DNA from 2 places in the Helicovermis profundi genome. Region 1 is predicted to be linked to the other one. Evidence: riboswitches for the same ligand, from Rfam matches in the RefSeq annotation. Region 1 holds a riboswitch; the other holds the start of a gene.
What was found. Region 1 has a riboswitch for cyclic di-GMP ahead of AACH12_RS10155 (hypothetical protein). Riboswitches for the same ligand answer to the same signal wherever they lie in the genome.
Positions count from the first base shown of each region.

Region 2: linked by a shared signal. The riboswitch ahead of AACH12_RS06620 (GspE/PulE family protein) and the one ahead of AACH12_RS10155 (hypothetical protein) in region 1 are both predicted to bind cyclic di-GMP.

Region 1 covers NZ_AP028654.1:2,256,149-2,261,932, forward strand. Annotated here, with positions in the region: gene AACH12_RS10140 (histidine triad nucleotide-binding protein) at 49-393, opposite strand; gene mtaB (tRNA (N(6)-L-threonylcarbamoyladenosine(37)-C(2))-methylthiotransferase MtaB) at 420-1,790, opposite strand; gene AACH12_RS10150 (sensor domain-containing protein) at 1,875-3,551, opposite strand; gene AACH12_RS10155 (hypothetical protein) at 3,610-3,900, opposite strand; cyclic di-GMP riboswitch class I at 3,953-4,035, opposite strand; gene AACH12_RS10160 (tRNA pseudouridine synthase A) at 4,120-4,866, opposite strand; gene AACH12_RS10165 (RsmE family RNA methyltransferase) at 4,882-5,643, opposite strand; gene prmA (50S ribosomal protein L11 methyltransferase) at 5,636-5,784, opposite strand, start outside.
Region 2 covers NZ_AP028654.1:1,505,176-1,510,959, reverse strand. Annotated here, with positions in the region: gene AACH12_RS06630 (type II secretion system F family protein) at 1-1,033, opposite strand, end outside; gene AACH12_RS06625 (type IV pilus twitching motility protein PilT) at 1,065-2,117, opposite strand; gene AACH12_RS06620 (GspE/PulE family protein) at 2,128-3,825, opposite strand; cyclic di-GMP riboswitch class II at 3,967-4,049, opposite strand; gene aroE (shikimate dehydrogenase) at 4,039-4,884, opposite strand; gene AACH12_RS06610 (hypothetical protein) at 5,034-5,784, shown strand, end outside.

The sequences.
Region 1 (5,784 bases):
ATTTTTTTAAAGTAAATTTATATTTTTTTGCTAATTATATAACATTTTTTAACCAGGAGGCCACTCAAGTGGTCTGCCACCTACCAAATGAAAATGTAAGTGTTCAACAGTTTGCCCACCATCGTCACCAACATTGGTAACTAACCTAAATCCACTTTCATCAACACCCAGTTCTTTTGCAAGATCTTTAATTTTTGTCATAATATAAGTTACATATTCTATAGACTTTGAATCTAAATCAACAATTGAATTAATATGAATTTTGGGAACTATTAAAATATGTACTGGCGCAACTGGATTCAAATCATAAAAAGCCAAAATTTTATCATCTTCATAAGCTTTTTTTGATGGAATTTCTCCATTTACAATTTTACAAAAGATACAATCGCTCAAATTATCACCTCTTATTTTTTTTTACGCTATATAAGTTTTCCAAGTAAAATACCATCTTTTATACCAACAATATTTACTTTATAAACTTTTCCTTTTAAAGTTTTACTATTTTCTACAATTACTCTAAGGTAATTTTTAGATATACCTTCCACATACTTCTTGTTTTTTTCGTAATATCCTTCAAATAAAATTTCTAAATTTTGATTTACCATATTTTTTTGAAATTTATCTTCAAGATTCTTTGTAAGTTCAATAAGGCTCTCGCTTCTACTATGTTTAATACTATTCATTATTTGATTTTCCATTAATGCGGCTTTGGTACCTTCCTTTGGAGAATATTGAAATACATGTACTTGGCTAAAGCCAACTTTTTTCACAAATTCTAAAGTTTCTTCAAATTCCATATCTGTTTCACCAGGAAATCCGACTATAATATCAGTAGTAATAGCTGCGTTATTAAAACTTGAATAAATCAGATTAGCTGTATTTAAGTACTCTTTGGAAGTATATTTTCTATTCATTCTCTTTAGAACTCCATCAGACCCACTTTGAAGCGACAGATGAAAATGTGGGCAAAATGATTTTACTTTTTTGAGTCTTTCTATAAAATCATTTTCAAAAAGTCTAGGTTCTACAGAGCTCATTCTTAATCTTTCAAGGCCATCAACTTTATCAGCTAATTCTATTAGATCAATCAAAGAAAAGTTTTTTAAGTCCTTTCCATAAGAAGCTATATGAATCCCTGTTAATACGATTTCTTTGTATCCATGTTCAACTAACCTTTTAACTTCTGCAATTACATTTTCAGGACTACGACTTCTAATATTTCCCCTTGCATATGGAATGATACAATATGTGCAGTACTGATTACATCCATCTTGAACTTTTATAAACGCTCTCGTTTTTTCCTTAATTGCATCAATCTTAATTTCTTCAAATTCTTTTATTTCCATAATATTTGATACAAGACATTTAACTTCATTTTCTTTTAGATTTTCGATATATTCTACAATTTTTTTTCTCTCATTAGTTCCGAGTATTAGATTTACACCTTCAATATTTTTAATATCATTGGGGTTAACCTGAGAATAACAACCAACTACAGCAATAATTGCATCCGGATTATTTCTCTTAGATTTTCTAATAAATTGCCTTGATTTCTTATCACCTAAGTTTGTTACTGTGCACGTATTAATAATATAAATATCTGCTATTTGATCTTTACCAACAATTTCATACCCGCTTTTTTCAAACATTTCTGCCATAGCTTCGCTTTCATATTGATTTACTTTACAACCTAGAGTGTGTATATGAACGCTTTTTCTTCTTTTATCTTTAATAATAAATTTTTCTTCTTTTATATATGCATTAATTTGTTTTTCTTTTTTTATATCCACGACAATTTTCTCCTTAAAAACATATCACCAAATTCCTTACAATGAATATAATCTATCACAAGGAGAAAGTTTTTTCAAATTTTATTATATTATACTTAACATCTCATCTTTATTTAATGGTTTAGAAATTAGATATCCTTGGCCAAGTTCACATTTCATAGTTTTAAGCAGACTTAGCTGTTTTTCTGTTTCTATACCTTCTGCTATAGTAATTAAACCTAATTCCTTCGACAAATTAATAATAGATTTTACAATTATAAATGCTTTATTTTCATTTACGATCCTATCTATATAACTTTTATCAAGTTTCAATATATCAAAAGGTAGTTTACTTAAATAATTAAGAGAAGAGTATTCCGTACCAAAATCGTCAAGCGACATTATAAATCCTATTTTTTTTAATTCTTTCATAATTTTGAAAGCAGTATCTACATTTCTTATTATAGAATATTCAGTAATTTCAATTATAATTTGCTCAGGGTTAATTCCATAAACATCTATCATATCTTTTAAATACTGAATAAAGTCATTAGAATAAAATGATTTTGTGGATATGTTTAAGGAAAATTTTATTTTATCATTATCATTTGCCACTTCTTTAATACTACTAAATGTCCTCTCCACAACCCATTTGTCAATCTCGATTATTTGGTTTGTTTTTTCTGCAAGTCCTATAATATACCCAATATTCTTTTTACTTGTTGGATTAGACGGCCACCTTAATAATATTTCAAAATCTTTAATTTTTTTTGTTTCTATATTAAAAATAGGCTGAAAATTAAGTTTAAATTCATCTCTGGCTATTGCTTTATTAATTAGTTCAAATAATAATTGTTCTTCTTTAATTTTTGTTTTATACCTTATATTATAAAAAACGTGATTATTTTTACCTCTTTTTTTTGCTTCATTCAGCGCTATATCAGAATCCTGATGAAGCTCTTCTATTTTGCTTCCATCTTTTGAACATGTTGTTATTCCAACACTACATGTTGTAGAATAATCAAAATTTTCAAGTGTAATTTTTTTATTTACAATTTTATTTATTCGATCAATAGTTTTTATAATATCGTTATAATCTGTAGTTTTTTCAATAAATATAAAACCATCACCATAACCCCTATATGCTCCAATGTTACTAATATTTTTAAATTCGTCAGCAATTTTCATTAAATATTCATTTCCAAATTTATGTCCATGTATATTATTTAGTAATTTAAAATTATCAAGTCCCATTAAATATAGGGTAAAATCAACTCCAGCATTGTATAAATCAACAACATCACGCCTAAGAGTATAGTTGTTACCGAGTTTTGTAATAGGATCAACAATTTCAAATTCATTTATTTTATTATCAATATGTTTTTCTCTAATTATACCAATTGAAACGACGGCGAAATCATCAATGGATTCATCTAAAATAAGGCTATTACTCCACAAAACATCAATAATATGATTATATTTAGTCCTTATTTGATTTTCGTGGTTATGAAATTTTCCATCTTTTTTTAATCTTGAAATCATATTTGTAATTCTAAATTTTTCAAATTCAGGGATTAAAAACTCAGTCCACTTTTTTCCAATAATTTCTTTGCTGTAACCTAATTTTTCCAAAAAATATTCATTTGTAAATATTATTTCTCCGTCACTATTCCAAATCAAAATTAAGATCTCGTTATTATCATAAATTTTTTTATATAAATTACTATCAAATTGCAAATCATCTATGATTTTTTTTATACTAGCATTATTAACTAATTCCATTGCAACTTCACCAACTTTCTTTTTTAAAATTTTTTAGCTAAACATATTTTTTATTATACTACTTATAATAAAATTTTGTTTCATTTAATAAAATCTCGGCTAAAACTAAATCAATTTTAACTTTGTAATCACACTTTTCCATAGAGCTTAAAATTATCTTATCAAAATGTTTTTTAAAAGTATCAAGATTAATTTCATCAAAATATACCTTATATTCTTTACACAATGTAATAATTTTAGTAAATCTATTCATTCTTTTATCATCAACACAATTAATCATATACTTTAAATCTTCTCTAATTCTTTGCTTTATTTCTTTTTCGTGTTTTCTATCAATTATATATACCATTTTTACTCCCTTCATAACAAAAAACTACTTCAAAATAAGCTGAAGTAGTTTTTTTTGCAACTGGCTACCATCGTCTTCACTTTAGGTCCTTTAGTTTTGCGTCCTCACTTTTCAGTAAGTTTGCCGATATTTAATTTTCCATATTTAAAATTCATTTTACTTTCTTATTTATATTAACAATTTTTTTATTATAAATCAATGTAAATAATTAGCATTAAATCAATATTCCACTTTAACAAGACAAAGTGCTCCCGCCATTGCTTTATGCCCAACATCACTTAGCTCTCCTGAAATAAATGCATTTTCAATAGAATTTAAAGGAAGTTGTTTTAATCCAACTTGTATTAAAGTACCTACAATTAATCTTTCCATATTTAACAAATAACTATTTGCCTTAATAGTTATAATTATTTCATTATTTGTTTCCTTAACATCTAACAAAAATATTTTTTTAACTGGATTTTTTACCTTCCTATTAGTAGTAAAGGCTAAAAAATCGTGTTCACCTTCAATATATTTTTCAGCCTTTTTCATTAATCCAACATTTAAATTTTGAACCATTAAGTTCACATAGTTTCTTTCAAATAAAGGACGATTTTGTGCATTATTTTTCCACAATCGGTATTCGTATGTTGCACTTTTAACTAGATATTTACTTTGAAATCTTTCTTCAACTTTCTCAACATTAATAACTATAATATCATCAGGTAAATATTTTTCAAAATATTCATGTATTTCATTTTTTTTAAAGCTTCCATTTGGTGCTTTGAAATTAACTATTTGTTCTCTCGCATGAACACCAGCCGCAGTGTTAATAGCCCCAATTACTTCAATTTCCTGATTGTAAAGTTTTAATAATATTGTTTCAAGTTTTCCCTCTATACTTTTAGATGGATTATTCTTTTTCTTACTAAAACCCATATATTTATGACCATCATATGCTATTGTCATTTTATAATTTTGCATATTAATCTCCTCAATTTACCCCAAATCACCAATTTCGTATTGAATTATCGATGATATAACAAAGCCTGCAGTTTCTGTCCTAAGAATTCTAGTTCCCAAATTAATAATATATGAATTACTTAGTTCCTTTAAAATATCAATTTCACTTTCTTCGAACCCACCTTCTGGTCCTATCACAATTGCAACTTTTTTAGAATCTATGTTTTTTGACTTAATATCACTAAAAACTTTTTTAATGCCTGTATCTTCATCATTTTCATATGCAATAATAAGTAAATCATAATTTTTAGAAAGTATAACTAATCTATCCATATCAATAGATTCATTTATTTTTGGTATATAAGTTCTCTTCGATTGCTTAGCCGCTGCTTCAGCTATTTTTTGCCATCTTTCTATTTTTTTATTTTCTGATTTTTTATCTTTAAAAAACGTTATACATCTATCAAAATTTACAGCAGTAAAAGTTTTTACTCCAAGTTCCGTGTTTTTTTGAATAATCAAATCCATTTTAGTACTTTTTGGTAAACCTTGATATATATCTATATTAATTGGTGATTCATAAACTTTCTCTATTTTTTCAATAATACGAAATTCTACACTTTCACTTGTAATATTTTGCAATTCACCAAGGTACACTTCACCTGAAGAAACACATATTTCAGCATCATCTCCTAAATTCATTCTTAGCACCTTAAGGATGTGGTTTACATCAGTTTTTTCGCTTACTGTAGCTATATTATCAGAAACATTTTCTTTTTTAATAAAAAATCTATTCATTATCTTCACCAAGTTTTGATACTATAGCAGACCACTCTCCTACAGTTTTAGTGTCTAAAACGACTAATCCATTTTCTTTAAGTGCACTGAGAACCATATCAAGTTTACCATTAATAATACCAGATGCTATAAAAACTGAAT
Region 2 (5,784 bases), 750 kb from region 1:
AGCCTGTTTCTTCACCTATTTCAATCATTGATATCATCATAGGCGGGAAAATATTGGTTTTACTAAGCGGTAGGGCAACACCCTCACCTTTTTTTATACCTTCAAGTGATTCAGTTATCTTCTCAGAAACTGAAGCATTTCCCATAACTTTAATAACAATTTCCAGTGCATCTATTATAGATATACCACTTAATAACATTGTTGAAAGTGTTCTTGCAAACCTTGAAGTTGCAATTTTTTTATTAACTTTTCCTATAACAGGTAAATGAAGTTTGAATTTATCAAATTTAAGTCTTCCTTCATAAGTTCCAATAAATCTTTTAAAGAAAAATATTAGTCCTATAATAGCTCCTAAAATAATATACCAATATTTTTTTATAATTTCACCAAAAGCCAGAAGCATTCTTGTAGGAAGTGGAAGTTCAACATTAAAACTTGCAAACATACCAATAAAGCCTGGCAGTACAAATACTAGTAAGACACCTGAAACTATAAAAGAAATAACAATTAGGATAATAGGATAAACCATCGCTCCTTTAATTTTATTATTAATTTTATTTTCCTTTTCAAAATGCTCTGCCATTCTCTTCATTATTGTATCAAGTTGACCAGATATTTCTCCTGAATGTACCATATTTATTAAAATATCAGGAAAAGTATTTTTAAAGGACTGCATCGCTTTAGAAAGGGAAACTCCTTTTTGCACATCCTCGTACATATCGGAGATAATTTCTTTAAATTGATTATTTTCAGTTTGCTTTCTCAATATATCAAGGCATTCTATTAAAGAAATTCCTGAACTAACTATTGTATGAAACTGTCTACAAAATATAGCTACATCTTTTACTTTTATTTTTTTCTTAAACAATTTTATTGAAATATCACGTTTTGCAGTAATATTTTTCTCAACTTTAAGTGGAAATATACCTTGTCTTTTAAGAGCTACAACAACCTCGCTACTTGACTCAGCATCCATTGTTCCCTTAACATTTTGACCTTGTTTAGTTTTTCCTGAATAATGATATTTTGACAACAAATCACCCGCTTATTTGTATAACTTTTTTCTATATTAACCTCATTAGCATATCTTTATCAATGCTATGAGAAAGTGCTTCATCGTAAGAAATTTGCTTCTTTTTATATAACTCTGAAAGATAAGTATCCATAGAAATCATCCCATCTTTTCTTCCTGTTTGTATACTATTCATTATCATATGTGCTTTTCCTTCACGAATATGATTTCTTACAGCTGCATTTGCAATCATTACTTCAATAGCTGCAACCCTACCTTTTTCATCTAAACGTTTTATAAGTTGCTGTGATACAACTCCTTGAAGAACAGAAGCAAGTTGAACTTTAATCTGTTGCTGTTGGTTTGGTGGAAAAACATCGATTATTCTGTCAATCGTACTTACCGCACCAATTGTATGAAGTGAAGAAAAAACTAAGTGACCTGTTTCAGCTGCAGTAACTGCAATTGAAATAGTTTCAAGGTCTCTCATCTCACCTATTAAAATAACATCCGGATCTTGTCTTAAAGCTGCTCTTAAAGCGTTTGCATATGATTTTGAATCATGATGTATTTCTCTTTGATTTACAATACTTTTCCCATGTCTATGCAAATATTCAATAGGGTCTTCAAGTGTTAGAATGTGTTCACCTCTTGTTTGATTAATATGATTTAGCATAGCAGCGAGTGTAGTTGATTTACCAGATCCTGTTGGTCCTGTAACTAAAACCAATCCTCTTCTATTATCAGCTAATTTATTTATAATATCAGGGAGTTTAAGATCTTCAGTAGTAGGAACTTCAAGAGGAACTGCTCTTAGAGCTAAACTAATACTCCCTCTTTGCTTAAATATATTAACTCTAAATCTTCCTATTCCAATAATTGAATGTGAAAAATCGACTTCCCCATTTTCTTCAAAGACCTTCCTAGTATAATCATCGAATAACTGATCAGCTATTTGTTTTGTGTCGTCAGGCATAATTCGACCAATATCCTTTAGTCTAATTAATTTTCCATCTATTCTAAATACAGGAGGAATTCCAACAGTAAAATGTATATCCGATGCCTTATACTCCAAAGCAACTCCTAATAAATCTTTAATATCCATATATCCACCCTTATTCCTCAAACGAATGAGTAATTTTCATAAATTCTCCAAAAGTCGTAACGCCATTAAGAACTAGTTGTCTACAATTATCTTGAATACTATCATTGCCACTTTTTCTAACATAATCTTCCAAATCATCTATTGAAGCACCTTTAATAATTAGTTTCCTCGCATACTGGTCTATCATAACTATTTCATAAATAGCAATTCTTCCTTTGAATCCAGTTCCACCGCACTTACTGCAACCCATACCTTTATATAATTCTATATTTTCATCATCCCTAATCCCCAATGCTTTTTTTTCAATTTCATCTGGGATGTAAGGCAATTTACATTCTTCGCAAGTTTTTTTAACTAATAGTTGTGCTATGATTCCTTTTATAGAAGATGCAACAAGGTAAGGTTCTATACCCATATTTATCAATCTAAAAATTGTTGAAACTGCACTATTAGTATGAAGAGTACTAATAACCAAATGGCCTGTTATGGCAGCTCTCATAGCAATTTCTGCGGTATCATGATCTCTAATTTCACCAACCATAATAATATCTGGATCTTGTCTTAAAAAAGATCTTAAACCATTTGAAAAATCAAAACCTGCTTTTGCATTAACTTGAGATTGAATAATACCTTTCATTCTGTACTCAACAGGATCTTCAATAGTAAGAATATTTTTCGAGTCATTGTTTAATTCACTTAACATTGAATAAAGTGTTGTAGATTTACCTGAACCCGTCGGACCTGTAACTAAAATAATTCCATTTTTATTTTTTAATAATGTATTAAAGTTTTTAAAAGACTTTTCTAGTAAGCCCAGTTCTGTTTTATCACGCAAAAAAGTGCTTCTATCTAAAATTCTGATTACAATTTTTTCTCCATAAATAGTTGGTATAGAAGAAACTCTTAAATCTAAGTCCCTGTTATTTACAACCATTTCTATCCTTCCGTCTTGAGCTTTTCTTCTTTCAGCAATATTCATCTTAGCCATTATTTTTATACGAGTTATAATAGCACCATGCGTCTGATTTGACGGCCTCATAATTTCTGATAAATCACCATCAACCCTAAACCTAATTCGCAAATAGTCTTCCTCTGGTTCAATATGAATATCACTCGCATTTTGCTGTGCTGCCTGAAGAATAATTGTATTAACTAATCTAACAACAGGAGCTTTATTTACTTCCCTTAATATCTCTTTATCAATACTATTATTATCCCCAAGTTCTAAATCTTTAGTAAACTCTTCAACTGCTTTTTCTGCTTTATTTTTACTAAAGTACTTATCAATTGCATTTGTAATTTCTGAATCAAGAGCGACCTTTTGGTCCACCCTATAACCTGTTATAATTTCAATATCATTAATCAATATTATATTTAACGGATCCGCCATAACAACTGTAAGTATATTACCATCAGTTTTAATTGGAAGAACTAAATTTTTCCTTGCAAAATCCTCTGATAGTATTTTAGGAACTTCTGGGTCCACAATATATCTTTCTAAATCCAACCTTGGTATTCCAAGTTGAAGTTCAAGAACTTCAAGAATATCATTATTAGTTACATATTTTAATTCTATAAGGACATTACCAAGTTTAGATTTTTTTTCCTTTTGCACCTGAAGTGCTACTTGTAATTGTTCGGAAGTTATTTTCCCATCCTTAACTAATAAATCGCCTAGTCTAATATGTGCAATTTTATTTAAAGCCATGCTTTCACCACTCTCATTTAATAATAAAGCTAAATTAAAATATATTTTAATATATTTAAAATCCGCATTTTCATTTCTATAAGGTTTAACCAAAATATTATATGTATTAATTAATTAAAATAAAACAAAAAAAACTAATCAATTACGATTAGTCGGTTACGCCACTTCATCAGTATTATATAGGCGTCCATTTAAAATAATACATCACTTGATCTAAAATAAAATATTTAATTTTTTTAATTCCAATATAACAACATTTCTATCTGCTCTAATACCTGTCCACATAAAAAAAGATTCAAGCGCTTGTTCTATTAGCATATCGATTCCATTAATATATTTCAAATTGTATTTTTTAGCCTCTTTTAAAAATTTTGTCTCACTTGGATTATATATAATATCGACAACTTGACAATTTACATTAGCATTTTTTAATGAAACTGGAGATATATCAATCAACTCTCCCATACCTAATGGAGTAGAATTAATTACAATATCATAAGAATATGCTGTTAAATCGAATTCTTCTAAAGGCTTAATATTTACACCAGTAAACAACTCATATTTTAATTGATCAATTTTAGATTTTGTCTTTTCAATATTTCTAACAAATATATGGCAATCACATAAGTTTTCGTTTAAAGCATATAATATAGCAGTTGCCGCTCCTCCGTAACCAAGAAGAGCAACTTTTTTCTTTTTATATTCAATATTATTAATAATAAGAGAATTTATAAAACCTATATAATCAGTGTTATATCCTTTAAGCTTACCCGATTCATTCACTATAGTATTCACTGAGCCAATTTTACTTGCTTCCTCAGAAACACAATCTAATAATTTAACGATTTTTTCCTTATGAGGTATAGTTACATTCATTCCTTTAATATTGCAAGCTTTCAAACCCATAATTGCTACGTTCAAATCAGATGGTAATATATCAAGTGCATTGTAAAAAGCATTAATACTGTATTCAGCCAAAATTTTATTATGAATAATTGGCGAGAAACTATGTGACACTGGATGACCAAGTAGTGAAATCATTTCCGTTTTTGAATCCATAAAAAAAACACCTCATAATATATTAACATATTTTACCTAGTTCAATCAAGACATTTATATGTGTAATTTTTTATTTTTAATGTTCATTATATTTTAAATTCTCTAATTTTCATATATAATGTTAATAGTAAAGTAAATTGGAGGATAAAATGAATGAAGCTTTAATTGAACTGAAGAAAAATGTTATTTTATCTAAAACTATAATTAGTCAAATCAAGAAAAATATTGAATATCAATATAGTTTTGCATCTAAAGATGATAAAATTAATCTTTTATCTACCGAATTAAATAAAATAATAAATAACAATTTATTTGGAATTGATTATTCTTTTAGGAATAAGATTAAAAACAGCATTCTAAATGAATTTATCTACAAGAATAACGAAATCACTCAATACATTATTTTTAACTATCTTTTACATATAGAGTTGCCAGTAGAAAGAAAAATCAATATGATACTTAAGTGGTTTAATAAAAGTACAAATATTGTACCTACAAGTGAATTAATTAAGAAAATACTTATAAGTCAAACTTCACAAAATGAGAAAATTTTTAGTGATACTTCTGATATAAATATACATAGTAATATTCATAGAATCACCAATGAAACAAATGATGAATATTTCAATAAAAAATTTAATTTCCATTTCAATCTACTTTATATTATAAACAAAATTAGATTCAATAAACTATCAGTACCGACGCTTTTAATTATATTTTTATTTGCTTCAATATTTATTTTTTCTAGTATAAGTAAGCATCCAAATAAATATGATATATCATTTTTAGAATTGAATTCTATTTTTAATATAAGTAAAGAAACTTATGAAAAAGAAGTGGTCGATTCATCAAATATTATATATTCTAAGATTAAACCTGGAATACCAAATTTTCTTAAAT